DNA from 2 places in the Nonlabens sp. YIK11 genome. Region 2 is predicted to be linked to the other one. Evidence: riboswitches for the same ligand, from Rfam matches in the RefSeq annotation. Region 2 holds a riboswitch; the other holds the start of a gene.
The links. Region 2 has a riboswitch for S-adenosylmethionine ahead of AAU57_RS00470 (homocysteine S-methyltransferase family protein). Riboswitches for the same ligand answer to the same signal wherever they lie in the genome.

Region 1: another riboswitch for S-adenosylmethionine. It lies ahead of AAU57_RS09965 (Na+/H+ antiporter NhaC family protein); the one in region 2 lies ahead of AAU57_RS00470 (homocysteine S-methyltransferase family protein).

What each region holds. Positions count from the first base shown of each region.
Region 1 is NZ_LBMJ01000001.1:2,222,543-2,230,602, reverse strand. It holds gene AAU57_RS09990 (ABC transporter permease) at 1-2,359, shown strand, start outside; gene AAU57_RS09985 (YqhA family protein) at 2,487-2,945, shown strand; gene AAU57_RS09980 (class I SAM-dependent methyltransferase) at 2,956-3,753, shown strand; gene AAU57_RS09975 (DUF4494 domain-containing protein) at 3,750-4,310, opposite strand; gene AAU57_RS09970 (thiamine phosphate synthase) at 4,517-5,149, opposite strand; gene AAU57_RS09965 (Na+/H+ antiporter NhaC family protein) at 5,241-6,551, opposite strand; SAM-I-IV-variant riboswitch at 6,596-6,692, opposite strand; gene AAU57_RS09960 (hypothetical protein) at 6,912-7,781, shown strand; gene AAU57_RS09955 (DUF4251 domain-containing protein) at 7,863-8,060, opposite strand, start outside.
Region 2 is NZ_LBMJ01000001.1:106,580-114,639, forward strand. It holds gene metH (methionine synthase) at 1-2,218, opposite strand, end outside; gene AAU57_RS00470 (homocysteine S-methyltransferase family protein) at 2,211-3,233, opposite strand; SAM riboswitch class I at 3,380-3,484, opposite strand; gene AAU57_RS00475 (2Fe-2S iron-sulfur cluster-binding protein) at 3,680-4,000, opposite strand; gene AAU57_RS00480 (NAD(P)/FAD-dependent oxidoreductase) at 3,993-5,069, opposite strand; gene AAU57_RS00485 (sulfate adenylyltransferase subunit 1) at 5,229-6,473, opposite strand; gene cysD (sulfate adenylyltransferase subunit CysD) at 6,474-7,373, opposite strand; gene AAU57_RS00495 (phosphoadenosine phosphosulfate reductase family protein) at 7,366-7,986, opposite strand; gene AAU57_RS00500 (DUF2061 domain-containing protein) at 7,983-8,060, opposite strand, start outside.

The sequences.
Region 1 (8,060 bases), 2.1 Mb from region 2:
CAAATCCCTGATGGGTGCCGACTTTATCATCGATAGTGACGACATTCCTAATGAACGAGCACAGGCGATCATCGATTCTTTGCAGCCTGACGCCCAGGAAGTGACTTTTGTTTCCATGATTGCATTTCCCAAAAATGGAGGCACAAAGCTCGTTAACGTTCGCGGTCTGGAAGGAAAGTTTCCTTTTTATGGCTCTATAGAAACGCTGCCAGCAAACGCTGGAGATCAGTATCAAAATACTGGCGGAGCACTGGTAGATGCCACATTGATGCTGCAGTACAACATCCAACCTGGAGATTCGATCAAAATAGGTGAACTCACATTACCCATTGCAGGATCGCTCAAATCCATTCCTGGTAGTGAAGGTATTTCCACATCTGTAGCGCCACCTGTGGTGATTCCTTATGAATATGTGGAAGCGACGGAATTGTTGCAATTCGGGAGTCGTAAGGAATATCAATTTTTCTTCAATCAGCCAGAGGCAGATTTGACCGCGCTGGAGCAGAAAGTAGAGCCACAACTTGATGTGGAGGATGCAGATCTGGATACACACACGAGTACCAGTAGGCGACTGGGCAGACGCTATGAAAACGTAGGTGCCTATTTGAATCTAGCCGCTTTTATCGCTTTGTTGTTGGGCTGTGTAGGTATTGCCAGTTCTGTCAATATCTATATCAAGGAAAAACTCAACGCTGTTGCGGTTCTCAAATGCATGGGCGCTTCCAGAAAGCAGAGTTTCCTGATTTACCTCATTCAAATTGCTGGTATTGGCGTCATTGGTGGATTGATAGGAACCGCTATTGGCGTTGGTCTTCAAGCGGTATTTCCCTACATATTACGGGAATTTTTACCTTTTGAGTTAGAGATTACCATTAACACACAACCCTTAATCATGGGTGTGTTGTTGGGTCTTTTCATGTCTGTGCTGTTTGCCTTGCTGCCCTTAATGCGCACCTGGTATGTTTCTCCATTGGAAGTCTTAAGAGTAACCAATTCTTCATCTGCCAGATCTAATACGGCTCGAATTATTGTGATAGGGTTGATCGTTTTGTCCCTGTATCTTTTCTCCTGGTGGCTATTGAAAGATGCGTTGTTTGCGCTAGCGTTTGTGGCTGGTGTACTGGTGACCTTTGCTATTTTAGCTGGTATTGCGATAGGTGCGATGCGCTTGATCAAAAGGAATTTTCCTAAACGCGCTGGATTCACGACCCGACAAAGCTTGCTCAACCTTTTCAGACCCAATAACCAAACCGTCGTGTTACTCGTTGCCATAGGTTTGGGAACCTTTCTGGTAAGCACTTTATACTTTACCAAAGACATTTTACTGGGAAAAACCGAAATAGGACAGGCCTCTGAAAGAGCCAATATCATAGCACTGGACGTACAGCCCGATCAACTGGATGCTGTGGTGGCTACTTTTGAAGAGAATCAATTACCCGTGATTGACAATATTCCGTTAGTCACGATGCGCATGCATAAGATCAAGGATCAATTGGTAAGCGAACTGCGTGTCGATACCACACGACAAATACGCGGCTGGATCCTCAATCATGAGTTTAGAACCACCTATCGCGATAGCTTGATACCGTCAGAAAAGATCATTGCAGGCAGCTGGACACCTTCACAAAAAACAGGCGAACTGGTGCAGATTTCCATTTCAGATAACCTAGCCCAAGATGCCAACGTTACGGTAGGCGACCGCATTACCTTAAACGTACAAGGTGTTCTTATGGAAACTGTGGTGGGCAGCATACGCCAGGTGGATTGGGCCAATCTACAGATCAATTTTTCCATCGTTTTCCCTAGCGGAATTTTAGAAAATGCACCGCAGTTTAATGTGCTAACGACCTACGCACCAACCGAGGAGCAATCGGCAGGATTCCAGCGGGATCTGGTGAGAAAGTTCCCTAATATCTCCATCATCGATTTGCGACAGGTTTTTAACGTGGTAGAAGATATACTGGACAAAGTCTCATGGATCATCAACTTCATGGCGTTCTTCAGCATTCTTACGGGAATCATTGTGTTGATAGGATCTGTAAGAACCAGCAAATATCAGCGCATCAAGGAAAGTGTACTGCTACGCACTTTAGGTGCCAAAAATCGTCAAATCCTTAAGATCACCGCCTTGGAATATCTGTTTCTGGGAATTTTGGGTAGTTTGGTAGGTATCATACTGGCTTTAGTGAGCAGTTTGCTGCTCGCGCTGCTCATATTCAAAGAGCCTTTTGTACCGTCAGCAGTGCCGTTTATAGTGTTTTTACCGGCAATTTCGATATTGGTTTTAATCATAGGATTGAGCAACATTCGCAGTGTATTGAGCAGTTCGCCGTTAGAAGTGCTGCGCAAAGCAGCATGATGCACCTCATTGAGTATCAGTTATGAAGTTTGAAAATAGTAGATGAGTGAATGTTTATTTCGCTTTCGCGAAAGCGAACTAGACCACATTTTCATTATCTTTTCTCACCGTATCAAAAACTACCAAAATGACAAAATCTCTAGGCTTCCTCCTAAAAATCGTAGCTGCCCTGGCAGTGATCGCCATTATCGCGCTGGCGATAGGCGTGGAATTTTATGCATTTAAAGAGATTTATAGCACGCTCTCAAAGATAGTTTTGGGGTATAGTGAAGAGGACGAAGTGATCAAGAATTGTTTGAAGGCACTAGATCTTGTGCTGCTGGGCGTGATTTTGTTATCTGTTGGGACGGCTTTATTTGAATTGTACGTGTGTAAGATTCCCAATTTGCCATCGTGGCTGGTCATTGAGGACCTGGATGGATTAAAGGCGTTGATGATCAAGATGGTGATTTTTATCATGACGATCTCTTTTACGGGACGTGTGGTGGTCTATAACAGTGGTGTCGAGATCTTATATCTAGGCGCTGGACTGGCACTGGTCGTAGGAGCTTTGACCTACTTTTTGGCCAACAAGGACGAGGCCTAAAATTCCAGAAATGGATCGAACCACAAATTTTCAACCTAGCATCATGGACTCCAAAAGCATTTTTTACCGTCGCATCCATCACTATGCGATTCCAGTGATCACGCTGGCGCTCTGTATGAGTTTTGCGAGTTGTCAAGGTCAAAAGAAAGACGAACCAACAGAAAAAACCACTGAGATCTATACCTATAAATCTGGTGATTACAATGGAATAGGGAAGTGGTATCTAGGTCGCGAGATCGCTCATGTCATGGGATTTCAAGGCATGGAATGGCTGAACCGTCCCGAGCGTGAGAAGGAAGAAAATGTTTCCAAACTACTGGAAAATATGGATATCCAAAGTGACGATGTGATTGCTGACATAGGCGCTGGATCTGGATACCACGTTTTTAAAATAGCACCTATAGCTCACGAAGGTGAAGTATATGCGGTCGACATTCAAGAAGAAATGCTTGCAGAGATGCGCAGGCAACTGCAAAATAACGGCATGGATAACGTGAACCTGATTAAAGGCGACGAGCAAAGCGTTAACCTACCCGAAAACACCATCGACAAAGTCTTGATGGTGGACGTGTACCACGAGTTTAATTATCCATTAGAGATGATGTTGTCCATCAAAAAGTCCTTGCGACCCAACGCCAAGGTCTATTTGATTGAATATCGTGGTGAAGATCGATCCATTCCCATCAAAACCATTCATAAAATGACCGAGGCGCAATCCATCAAAGAAATGGAAGCCGCAGGTTTTAAGCTGGTCAAGAACATCGACAACTTGCCATGGCAGCATTGTATGGTTTTTGAGAAATCCTAATCCTCAACAGCGATCAGGGAATCTTCCATTTCCAGTACTTCATCGGTTTCATGAGAAACCGATATTGAGTCTTTAAGAGCCGTGAAGTTTTTCAAACGTTCTACATCATCTTCCTCACCGGTGAAATATGGGAACACATCCATAATAGGTGATTCTGCAACGGCTGTAATCGTATATTCTCCCATTGTATCTGCCATGGCGCTTACGGTATTTTCATACGCTTCTTTCACGTCGTTGGCTTGTACAAGGAAGTAGATGTTGGTTTTACGCTCCTTGCCACTTTCTTCATCTACAGCGATGAGTGAAATCTTTGATTTGAACCAGCGGTCTGAGTTTTCGAATGGATGGATCTCGGCATAATTAGCCACTTTGATGTTGGTGATTTTGATCTCCTCGTTGTCACTCAAATAAGCCGCCATTTCTTCGGTGATTCTGCTTTCGGCTTCTGTGTAGGATATCGCATCTACCAGAAAAGGCTCTGTTTTCATTTTATGACTGGCCGTGGCTTCATTAAATTTTCTATACTTCACTTTGCACTCGTACCATGTGGCGCTCATAGGATTCTTTTTTGGGACGGCAAATATAGAGCGTCATACCAGCGGGAACCGGCAAATTTGAGGATAGATATTCACAATGACTCGCTACAATTCGTAGTCATTTTAGGGTGAGTCATTTAGAAGCTGGATAGTTTTTTATCGCTTTCGCGGAAGAGAATTAAACCATAACTGCATTACAATTATTCGCAATTCGCAGGATAAGCAGCCTAGAAACTATGCCTCATCTCTTGCGTAGAAGAGGCATTAAGCAACTGATGATAGGTTTTGATCAAATTGAAATCGGCATTGATTTCTTGAGATACGATGATTCCAGAGATACCAGTGTCCAAGATGTTCTTGACATCGTTTGTAGTAATGTTGCCAAAACCTAGTAATGGTGTTTCGGTTAGTAAAGCTTCCGCAATAGCGGTATAACCATTGATCCCTAAGGCATTCGTTTTATCTTCCTTAGCCGTTTGAAATGGTCCTAAGGCGATATAATCCACTTCTTTTTTAATCAAGTTCTCACCATCCTGCAAGGTGTGCGCGCTAGCACCAATGCTTTGCCATGGGAACAAATGTTCTCTCACTAGAGTAGGAGAAGCATCAGTTTTTTCCAGGAATACGCCGTCTGCTTTAATAGTTTCGGCAATCTTGTAATGGCTCGTGATGATGAGTCTGGTCTGGAAATGTGACGTGATGGCCTGTACATCTTTAGCCAACTGTAAAAGCGCTGGTTTCTTGATGTGCTTCATGTCCAATTGTACCAATTCGATTCCAGCACTGCAGGCTTTCTGAATGTTGTCCAGATGAAGTTGCGGCGTTTTGGCGTTTGATATGTAATGAAGTTTTGGAATCATAAATTTTAATCGAATAGGCTGACAGCACTCAGGTTATTGAATTTGCAACTAGAGTGGAAGCAAAGGTTCCCAATTCGCCATGTGTTCTAATTTATGGAACTCTTACCGTTTTAGGTGTATTGAAAACAATGAATGCTATGGTCGTAATCAACAGTAACAAGAGGTACCACGTATTAGAAACCAAATCCAGATAATTGATTAGTTCGTTAGACAAACTCAAGATCATCAACACCTGTGCACCATAGGGCAACAATCCCTGAAAAATACAGGCAAAAATATCCAGAATGGATGCGGTTTTCTTGTTATCCAGATGGTACTCATCATTAATGGTTTTGGCAATGGGACCTGTGATGATGATGGAAACTGTATTGTTTGCAATGGCTAGATTCACGGTGCTGACCAGTGAAGCAATTCCCAATTGCGCCGATTTCTTGCTGGAGATCAGCTTTTTTATTTTGATCAGAATAAAATCAATTCCACCATTTCTCGCCACGAGTGCAGCTAGACCACCGGTAAGTAAGGAAAGTAAGAAGATTTCGGTCATACTGGTAAAGCCTTCATAGGCGATTTTGGTAGATTCCAATATGGTGAAATCACCATAGGCAATCCCCAATAGGGCAGCACTGATGCATCCCAAAAGCAGTGTGATAAACACATTAACGCCCAATACAGAAAGCCCAATTACAAGAAGGTACGGCAAAATTTTAATCACCGAATAATCATAAACGATCGTCTCTGCATTGCCAGACTCTAGATCCAACCCTTGAAATATCAAAATGGCAATGGTGACCAATGCAGCTGGAAGAGCGATCTTAATATTCTCCTTGAATTTATCACTCATCTTACAACCCAAAGATTGGGTCGCAGCGATCGTGGTATCTGATATGACCGAGAGATTATCACCAAACATACTACCGCCCAGCAAGGCGCCGCACAAAATGGCGAGGTCTGCGCTGCTTTTATCGGCAAAGCCTACCACAATAGGCGCCAGCGCGACGATCGCACCTACAGAAGTTCCTGTAGAAACCGATAAAAATGCAGCGATAACAAAGATGCCCACGTAGATATATTGCACGGCAATAAAGTCCAGGCCCAAATTGACAATAGCATCCACGCTACCAGTTGCGTTAGTGATGGCAGCAAAAGCACCGGCCAAGAGATAAATCAAACACATGGTCAAGATCTTATCGTCACCACAACCTTTTAAAAGAGTTTGGATTTTGGATTCGATGGTCTGTCTGAACATCAGGAACGCCACGATAATTCCCGCAATAACAGCTATAGGTGCTGGTAATGCGTAAAAGTCATTTTGAATAATACCAACGCCTAGAAAAGTAAAGACGAAGACAAAAAGCGGTATAAGCGCTGAAAATTTAGGGGTAATCACGGTTTTATGATCCATATCTTGATTTGAGATAAGGGAAACAGCGACCAGCAATAGAAGTATGAGTTAACATTTTTTCCAAAAACTTGGCTTATCCATTTAGCACCTTGCTCGTTATTGCAGGTTGCTATCTCCCTAATGAGATTCTTGATAATTATTTGCGGCGGCAAAACTAAACCATAACATTTTAAAATGAAGCTTTGAGAACCTTATAATATGTTAAGAATTATGAGGAGCAGACCTTGCTTGGTAATCTAGTACAATGACGCCTCTGGTAAGAAATAACAGTGATCGTATGAATAGTAGAGTAGTGGTCACCGTAGTAGATTTTTATAGCGGCAGATTAGATTATCTTTATTTTGGAAAAATGGGATCCCAATGAAAAAGGTTTTGTCAATACTATTTGTTTTTAGTGGGATGGCCTTAGGTGTTGCACAGCATTCTGTTGAGGACATTTCTGGAGCGTATCATATTTCAAGTAATGATCCACATGGAGGTTCTGATATGATTATCTCACCAGATCATCATTTTGCTATCGCATTTTTTGGAGGTGTGCTCAAAGGAACTTGGCAAAAAGTAGGAGACCATTATCTATTCACCTATCATAAGGAACCTAAAGTGGTATTGTACGCTCGCTATAATTCGAGTATTCAGGATTCGGTTAAAGTTCGTGTTGGGCTTGACGCCAATAGAGGTTTTGCGATACGTTTCAATGGTTCTGAAAATGATGCCTTTACGGCTATATTTAATGAAGCCGCCAATTGCTTTACGTATCCTTATATCTACTCGCAACGCAATGCCATTGAGCAAATAGAAATCTATCAGCAGGATTTGAGAACATATGTCGAGAGCGAAATCACAAACTCTAAGAACTATATCTTTAGTTTTAAACCAAACGCTACGTATAATGAGTTATTGCTCACAGGTTTACCAAAAGGCTATTCTCAAGGTGGAACCTTTCAAGCAAGGTTCATGGAAGGTCAATTATTTATGGAAGATCAAGGTGGCATTCCAAAGCGATCCGAGTATAAAGACATCAATGCAGAAGATCTCGAATTCTTTGAACAGTATTTCAAGAATGAGATATTTCCAGAAGTTCTGGATTCAAATAATGAACAGTTCCCGTATGCTGAGAATCCTACAGATCAAGATTTAGTACCATTTATTAGAATTAGGCCTAAGATGATGCCTGTAAATACTATAGTTATGAATCCGGGAAGTTTGTTTTATTCGATTTGTGAAGATTAAAAAGAATTCGATATTTGAACCATAATGTATATTATGTCAAATAGAATATTTGAGAACTAAGTAGACTTGTTCTCGTTTTGATTACTTCTTAGAATCGTTGGTTGGTACCACTCTTCCTTGATATTGCATGACCGTTCTGGTGGTACTTCTTACGTAAACTGTTGCTTTACCATTAGCAAATACAACGACGTCCACATCATAATTTTCGGTTTTGTCATTGGCATCAAATTCAATCTCGTATTTGTATGCCTCATTATCTGCCGTGTAGAGATAATCTTC
Region 2 (8,060 bases):
CGCAAAAAGCCCCAATGTAATCCTGTGTTCCAGAAGCTGCCGGTGCGATAAAGTCAGATAGTGCTATTTGAGGCTTTCCAGCGGCTTTTTTAGACTGCTGGCGTAAGGTTCTAAAAATAAATTCAGCATCTATTCCCTGTACCTCAATGTCGTCCTGATCGTTGGAATTTGCTGGGAACAAACCGTAGAGCGCTTTGGCATCCAGCCATTTCTCATCAATAATCTGCTTCAACATTTCCTGTGCATCTGCGAACAAATCTGTAGCCTGCTCACCCACGACCTGATCTGTCAAAATATCTGGATAACGACCGTGCAAATCCCAACTACGGAAGAAGGGCGACCAGTCGATATATTCTGAAATTTCTTTGAGGTCCAAGTTTGTCAATTCGTGAACACCCAATTTGTTGGGCTTTACAGCCTGATAGGTATCCCAATTTGTGGTCCATTTGTGTTTTCTGGCTTGTTCGATGGTTAAGAAATCTTTCTTTTTGGCTCTACCTAGAAACTCATCACGCAGTTTTGAGTACTCTTCTTTTTTCGCTTTCGCGAAAGCGAAATAATCCTCATCCTTATCGCCTGTCAATTCTCCAGCGACCGTTACCGCGCGGCTGGCGTCGTTGACGTGAACGATCGTGCCATCATATTCTGGGGCAATCTTCACGGCCGTGTGTGCCCTAGAGGTCGTCGCGCCACCTATCATGAGTGGCACATTGAAGTTGCGGCGCTTCATTTCTTTGGCGATATAGACCATCTCGTCCAGCGATGGCGTTATCAAACCGCTCAGGCCGATGATATCGACTTGATGCTCGATCGCAGCATCCAGAATTTTCTCTGGCGGCACCATCACACCAAGATCAATAATCTCGTAATTATTGCAGGCTAAAACTACCGAAACGATGTTCTTCCCTATGTCGTGTACGTCGCCTTTTACGGTGGCCATTAATACCTTTGGCGAACTGGTGCTGGAAAGAAAGTCAGGGTTTTCTTTCAAGTTCTTTTCTTTTTCAGCTTCAATATAGGGTAACAGATAAGCAACCGCCTTTTTCATAACCCGAGCGCTTTTGACCACTTGTGGCAAGAACATTTTACCACTACCAAACAAGTCACCCACGACATTCATACCTGTCATTAAATGACCTTCAATCACCTCGATGGGTGCGCTTGAGGCTTTTCGCGCTTCTTCTACATCTTCAATGATAAAAGCGTCCACTCCTTTTACTAAAGCTCTGGTGATTCTATCCTGTAATGGCAATTCCCGCCAGCTATTGTCAATAGTGCTCGTGCGTGTGGTTTGCGTAACGTTTTCTGCATAATCCAGTAAACGCTCTGTAGCGTCATCACGGCGGTTGAGCAATACATCTTCTACATGATCGAGTAGCTCTTTATCAATATCGTCATAGACTTCTAGCAATGCAGGATTCACGATTCCCATATTCATACCAGCCTTGATGGCATGATATAAAAAGGCACTGTGCATCGCTTCTCGTACTTTATCATTCCCACGAAAGCTAAAACTCACATTACTCACGCCACCACTGACACTAGCATGTGGCAAGTTTTCACGCACCCATCGAGTCCCTTCAATGAAGTCTAGGGCGTTAAGTTTATGCTCGTCCATTCCCGTAGCTACCGGAAAGATATTAAGGTCAAAGATGATGTCTTCTGGAGCGAACTTGACCTCGTTAACCAAAATATCATAGCTGCGTTTGGCAATCTCGATGCGGCGTTCATAGGTGTCTGCTTGACCTACTTCATCAAAAGCCATAACGATCACGGCCGCGCCATAACGCTTGATAGCCTTAGCATGTTTTATAAATTCTTCTTCGCCTTCTTTTAAGCTTATAGAATTGACAACGCATTTACCTTGTACCACTTGCAATCCAGCCTCAATAATTTCCCATTTGGAACTATCGATCATGATAGGCACTCTAGAAATATCAGGTTCTGCAGCGATCAGGTTGAGAAACTTGACCATGGCGGCTTTACCATCGATCAGGCCGTCGTCCATATTGATGTCAATGATCTGGGCACCGTTATCCACCTGGTCGCGAGCAACATCTAATGCTTCATCAAACTTCTCTTCCTTAATAAGACGTAAAAATTTCTTGGAACCCGCAACGTTGGTGCGCTCGCCCACATTGACAAAGTTGCTTTCTGGAGTTATGACTAACGGCTCAAGGCCGCTAAGTTTTAGAGGTCTAAATTCTTTCTTATCCATGCGCCAAAGTTTGTAGGGATGGAATAATTCTAGGCTGATATTCGGCAGCTATTTTTGCAATAGCGGCAATGTGTTCTGGTGTGGTACCACAACAACCACCTATGATATTGACCAAAGATTTGTCGAGATATTCTCTAATTTGTGAAGCCATCTGCTCTGGCGACTCATCATATTCTCCAAAGGCGTTAGGTAATCCCGCATTGGGATATGCACTTATTCCATAACTGGACTTACTAGCTACGGTCTCTAAATAAGGTGTGAGTTGTTTGGCACCCAAGGCGCAATTAAACCCAACAGACAACAGCGGTATATGCTCAATCGAAATCATAAAAGCCTCGGCTGTCTGACCGCTTAAGGTTCTTCCAGAGGCATCTGTAATCGTACCGCTTACCATGACTGGTATATCAAGCTTAAGTTCTTCCTTTAATTCTTCGATGGCAAAAAGAGCAGCTTTAGCATTGAGTGTGTCAAAAACGGTTTCTACCAACAAAATATCTACGCCACCTTTGATCAATCCAGCCGCCTGTTGTTTGTATGCTTTTCGCAACTCTTCAAACGTAATGGCTCGATAGCCAGGATCGTTGACATCTGGCGACATGCTGGCGGTTTTGTTGGTCGGACCTATGGCGCCCGCAACAAACCTAGGTTTGTGTGGTTCTTTTGCAGTGAAATCGTCGGCTACTTTGCGGGCAATTCGAGCACTTTCAACATTTAGTTCATCCACCAAAAATTCCATGTGATAATCTGCCATGGCGATCGTCGTTGCACTAAACGTATTGGTCTCTACGATATCTGCTCCAGCCGCAAAGTATTGGGCATGGACACCAGCAATGGCCTCTGGCTGAGTGATAGACAGCAAATCATTGTTCCCTTTCACATCAGATGCGTAGTCTGCAAAGCGCTCGCCTCTAAAGTCTTCTTCTGTGAATTTATGCCGTTGCAACATGGTTCCCATGGCACCATCCAGTACGAGGATGCGCTCTTGCAATGCCTTATATAATGTAGTATTCTTCAATCTTTGTGTTTATGTGATCATGCCCAGTTGCATAAAAGTTGGATCCATAGCATGAGCTACAGATAAACTTGATGTTTGAGTTGGATATCGCTTTCGCGAAAGCGAAAACAAATCAAATATTAAAGAAAGATGTGCGGATAATTTGCTCGTTATCTTTCCACGCAATCGCATGGTAGAATGAGGCACCTTCTACAATCGTAGGGTTGCCAAGGTCTCAACGGGTCTAATCCCTGAACCTTTCTTTATAACTCAAAATGCAATGAACTGATGCAAATATGGGCTTTGGAAAGTCAAAAACAAAATTAAAGTGAAAAATAAAATTGATTTTACCTATACTTTAGACTTCGACCTTGTGGCACCAGCCATTTTTTAAACCAGAGCGCCTCCTTTTGATACTTTTCTAAAACGAATTGATTTCGACAGGCTAAGCCTAACTTAGTAATTCACTATTCTTCAGGAGCCAATTCAATCACCAATCCTTCTAATTCCTCGGTTATCGGGATCTGGCAGCCTAGTCGGGAATTCTCTTTGACGTTTTGGGCTTCCCAAAGCATGGCTTCTTCATCATCATTGCGTTCACCTAGATCATGATCACTGATGATGTAGCACTGGCAAGTGGCACACATGGCCATACCGCCGCAAACGGCTTGTACTGGTAAATCATAAGCCTTGCAGACTTCCATGACGTTCATGTTCATGTCCGTAGGCGCATCGACCTCGTGGCGCTGGCCATCGCGGTCGATGATGGTCATTTTAATATCAGACATTCTGCTTGTTGCCTATTTTTTTAACGACTGCTTTTTCGGCTTCCTTGCGCGAACCATCAAATCCATCAATACCACCAACGGTTGTGTATTTCATCACGTAGCGTTTGTCTGGAAAGATGCGCTGGTAAGCACTTTGACACATTAAAGTGGCCTCGTGAAAACCACAAAGGATCAGTTTCAATTTCCCTGGATATGTATTCACATCACCTATGGCATAGATTCCAGGAGTGTTGGTTTGGTAATCCAGTGTATTGTCCACCTTGATGGCATTCTTTTCTATTTCAAGTCCCCAATCGGCTATTGGGCCTAGTTTAGGCGCCAAACCAAATAACGGTATAAAAGCATCGCATTCGATAACTTCCATTCGTTTTGCCTCGTCGTTGTGCTGTAGGAGCACCGATTCGACCTTGCCTTCTCCATTGATATCTAAGATTTCGGCAGGTGTGACTAATCTTATTTTATCCTGTTGTACCAGTTCCTCTACTTTCTCTACACTATCCAGCGCACCACGGAATTCCTCTCGTCTATGAACCAGAGTTACTTCGCTAGCGACGTCTGCCAAAAATATAGACCAATCCAAAGCACTATCGCCACCACCGGCAATGACTACTTTTTTGTCGCGATAAACCTCGGGATCTTTGATCATGTAAGCTAGACCGTTGTCCTCGTAATTTTCGATTCCATCAATGGATGGTTTGCGAGGTTCAAAAGATCCTAAACCACCAGCAATGGCGACTACTTTAGCATGGTGCTTAGTTCCTTTACTGGTCGTCACTATAAAGCTACCATCTTCTTGTTTATCAATGGTTTCGGCGCGCTCTCCCAAAGTAAAACCAGGCTGGAACGGTTCGATTTGCTTCATGAGATTATCCACCAGATCACCAGCTAGAACTTCTGGAAAACCAGGAATATCATAGATGGGTTTTTTAGGATACAATTCTGTACACTGACCTCCAGGTTGGGCTAGTGCGTCTATGATATGACACTTTAGCTTTAACAATCCTGCTTCAAAAACCGCAAAAAGACCTGTAGGGCCAGCGCCTATGATTAAAATATCTGTGGTAATCATCTCTTTCTCCATAGCAATAAATTTCCTTTTTAAGGAATTGCAAAGGTCGTTACCAAACGGCAGCTAAACAAGTGTTTATGATGATGGTTTTGACAGTGATAAGAATCAAGAAACAGGAAACAAGAGTTTGTAGTAATTGCTTAACTAAGACCTAATAAATCACTCAATAAACCCAACCGCAGCGGTGTTTCTACTTTGCGGCTCAATCAAAATGAAACGACCTAATTCTTTAGATTGATCGTAGGTTATTGCTGGAATGGGCTTGCTCAATTTAAGCTGAATCCTTGCAATGTCGTTGAGTTCCAAAATCTCGACTTCCGTGATGTCCTGGCGGAAATCGGTAGACTTTTTGGAAAGGATGTGTTGCACACGGCAAGTCATGCGCTGCGTTCCATATTGAAGATGGAATTTAGTGCGTGGACGTAGTGGTGTGCTATCCATCCAGCAAATGGTCGCTTGAATCGTTTTAGTCAGCTCAAAATCTGCTGGCAATTGCGTCATCAAGACATCACCACGATCCACATTGACTTCATCACTCAACGTCACACTGACTGAGCTGCCTACTGGAGCCTCATCATACCTATCGCCATTAAAATAAATACCATCAATCGTACTGGTTTTCATTGAAGGCAACACGGTAATCTCGTCACCAGTGGATAAGTGCGCGCCTTTGATGCGACCCGCAAAACCACGGTAATCATGGTATTCTTCGGTTTTGGGACGTATCACGTTTTGAACTTGTAAAAATCCTTGCGTGCTTTCTTCCACTGTATCGATCTTGGACAGGATTTCCAAAATGGTACTTCCAGTGTACCAAGGCATTGCACCTGATATATCTACAACATTTTCGCCTTTGAGCGCACTGACCGGCACAAAATGCACGGTTCGTTTTTCCAAGGGATGTTGATCCAGCAGTGATCTGAATTGTTGTTCCGTTTTCGCGAAAGCGGACTCTTCATAATCCACCAGATCCATTTTATTTACCGCAATGATCAAATGGCTGGTCTTCAGCAAATGGTTGATATAAAAGTGGCGGAAGGTCTGCTCCACAACGCCTTTTCTAGCATCGATCAATATAATGCTGGCCTTACTGGTACTGGCGCCCGTGATCATGTTGCGCGTGTATTCCACATGACCAGGCGAGTCTGCAATGATGTAACTGCGGTCTGGTGTCGAGAAATAAATGTGCGCCACGTCTATGGTTATTCCTTGCTCACGCTCTGCCACAAGACCATCAGTAGCCAGTGATAGGTCTAGGTAATCGTAGCCTTTCTTCTCACTGCTCTTTTTAATGGCTTCCAGTTTGTCTGTAGGCAGCGATTGCGTGTCGTACAACAAACGGCCTATCAAGGTGCTTTTCCCATCATCTACGCTACCTGCGGTAGCTATCTTCAATACATCCATTTAAAAATATCCTTGTTGCTTGCGTGTTTCCATGGCAGCCTCGCTGCGCTTGTCGTCAATACGTGCGCCACGTTCTGAAATGGTACTGCCGCTTATCTCTTCAATAACCGTATCAATATCTATTGCTGTACTTGCGACCGCTGCGGTACACGACATGTCGCCTACGGTTCTAAATCGCACCCATCGAATTGCCACCTCTTCATGATCGTCGCGATACACATGAGGTGAATCGCTCCAGATCAAACCGTCACGCTCAAAAACAGATCGCTCGTGCGCATAATAAATCGATGGTATTTCTATTTTTTCGCTTCTTATATAGTTCCAAACGTCCAGCTCTGTCCAGTTGGAAATAGGAAAACAACGCACATTCTGACCTAGCTCGATCATACCATTGAGCAAATCAAAAAGTTCAGGTCGCTGGTTTTTTTCATCCCATTCACCAAAATCGTTGCGTACGGAGAAGATGCGCTCCTTGGCACGTGCCTTTTCCTCGTCACGTCTGGCGCCGCCCATGCAGGCGTCAAACCCATGTTCTTCAATCGCATCCAGCAACGTTTGTGTCTGCAGTTGATTGCGACTGGAATAACGACCGGTTTCTTCCTTGACGATTCCTGCATCGATATTGTCCTGCACATGAGCCACGATCAGATCTAAATCATATTTGGCCACCAATTCATCTCTAAAGTCAATGGTTTCGGGAAAGTTGTGACCAGTATCTACATGCAATAATGGAAACGGAATCCTAGCCGGAAAAAAGGCCTTTCTGGCAAGATGCAACAGTGTGATACTGTCCTTACCGCCAGAAAACAATAGCACCGGTTTCTCAAACTGCGCGACGACCTCGCGTATGATATAAATCGCCTCTGCCTCTAGTGCATTAAGTGGTAAAACTTTAGGCATGGAGACCGCATTCACGGTTCGCTTCGACTTTTGTAGGGTCAAAATATCTGTGCTCATTCTGTAATTGGTATTGTTGCAAGTAATCGTCCAGCTGCGCATCACTGTAGTGATAAAATGGTGCTACCTTCAATATGCCGTCCTTGCTATAGGACAGTACATCTATGGAGTCCCTAAAACTGGTCTGTCCCGCGCGCAGGTTGGTAAACCAGACATCCGGCCGAAACTGTTCCATAGCTCGCTGGAATGGTTCTAGTTTGACTTGCTGGGTGAACTCTGCATGTTTTGGATCATCTACGGTAGGCAAGCCCATCACTTCATTTCTATACGCGACGGTTTGTTTTGGTACAAAGGTGGTCACATCCAGTTTTAAAGTATCGATCACATAAATAGCATGTCTGTAGGTTTGTGGCGTATTGTATCCTGTATCGCACCAGATGACCGGTACAGTAGCATCTACGTTTGACACGGCGTGCAATATCGCAACCTCGTAGGGTCTAAAGTTGGTAGTAACTACTGGTTTATGCGCCTGTTTTAATATAGTTGCAATGATTTCGCTGGGTTCCGCTTTCGCGAAAGCGGAATTATATTCTTGATAATTGCTTTGATCTATCATGGTCGTCTGCCAAATTTTATGCGGTTCCATACGCGCTCGTGAGCGACATACAGCACCATTTTAGTGATCAATTC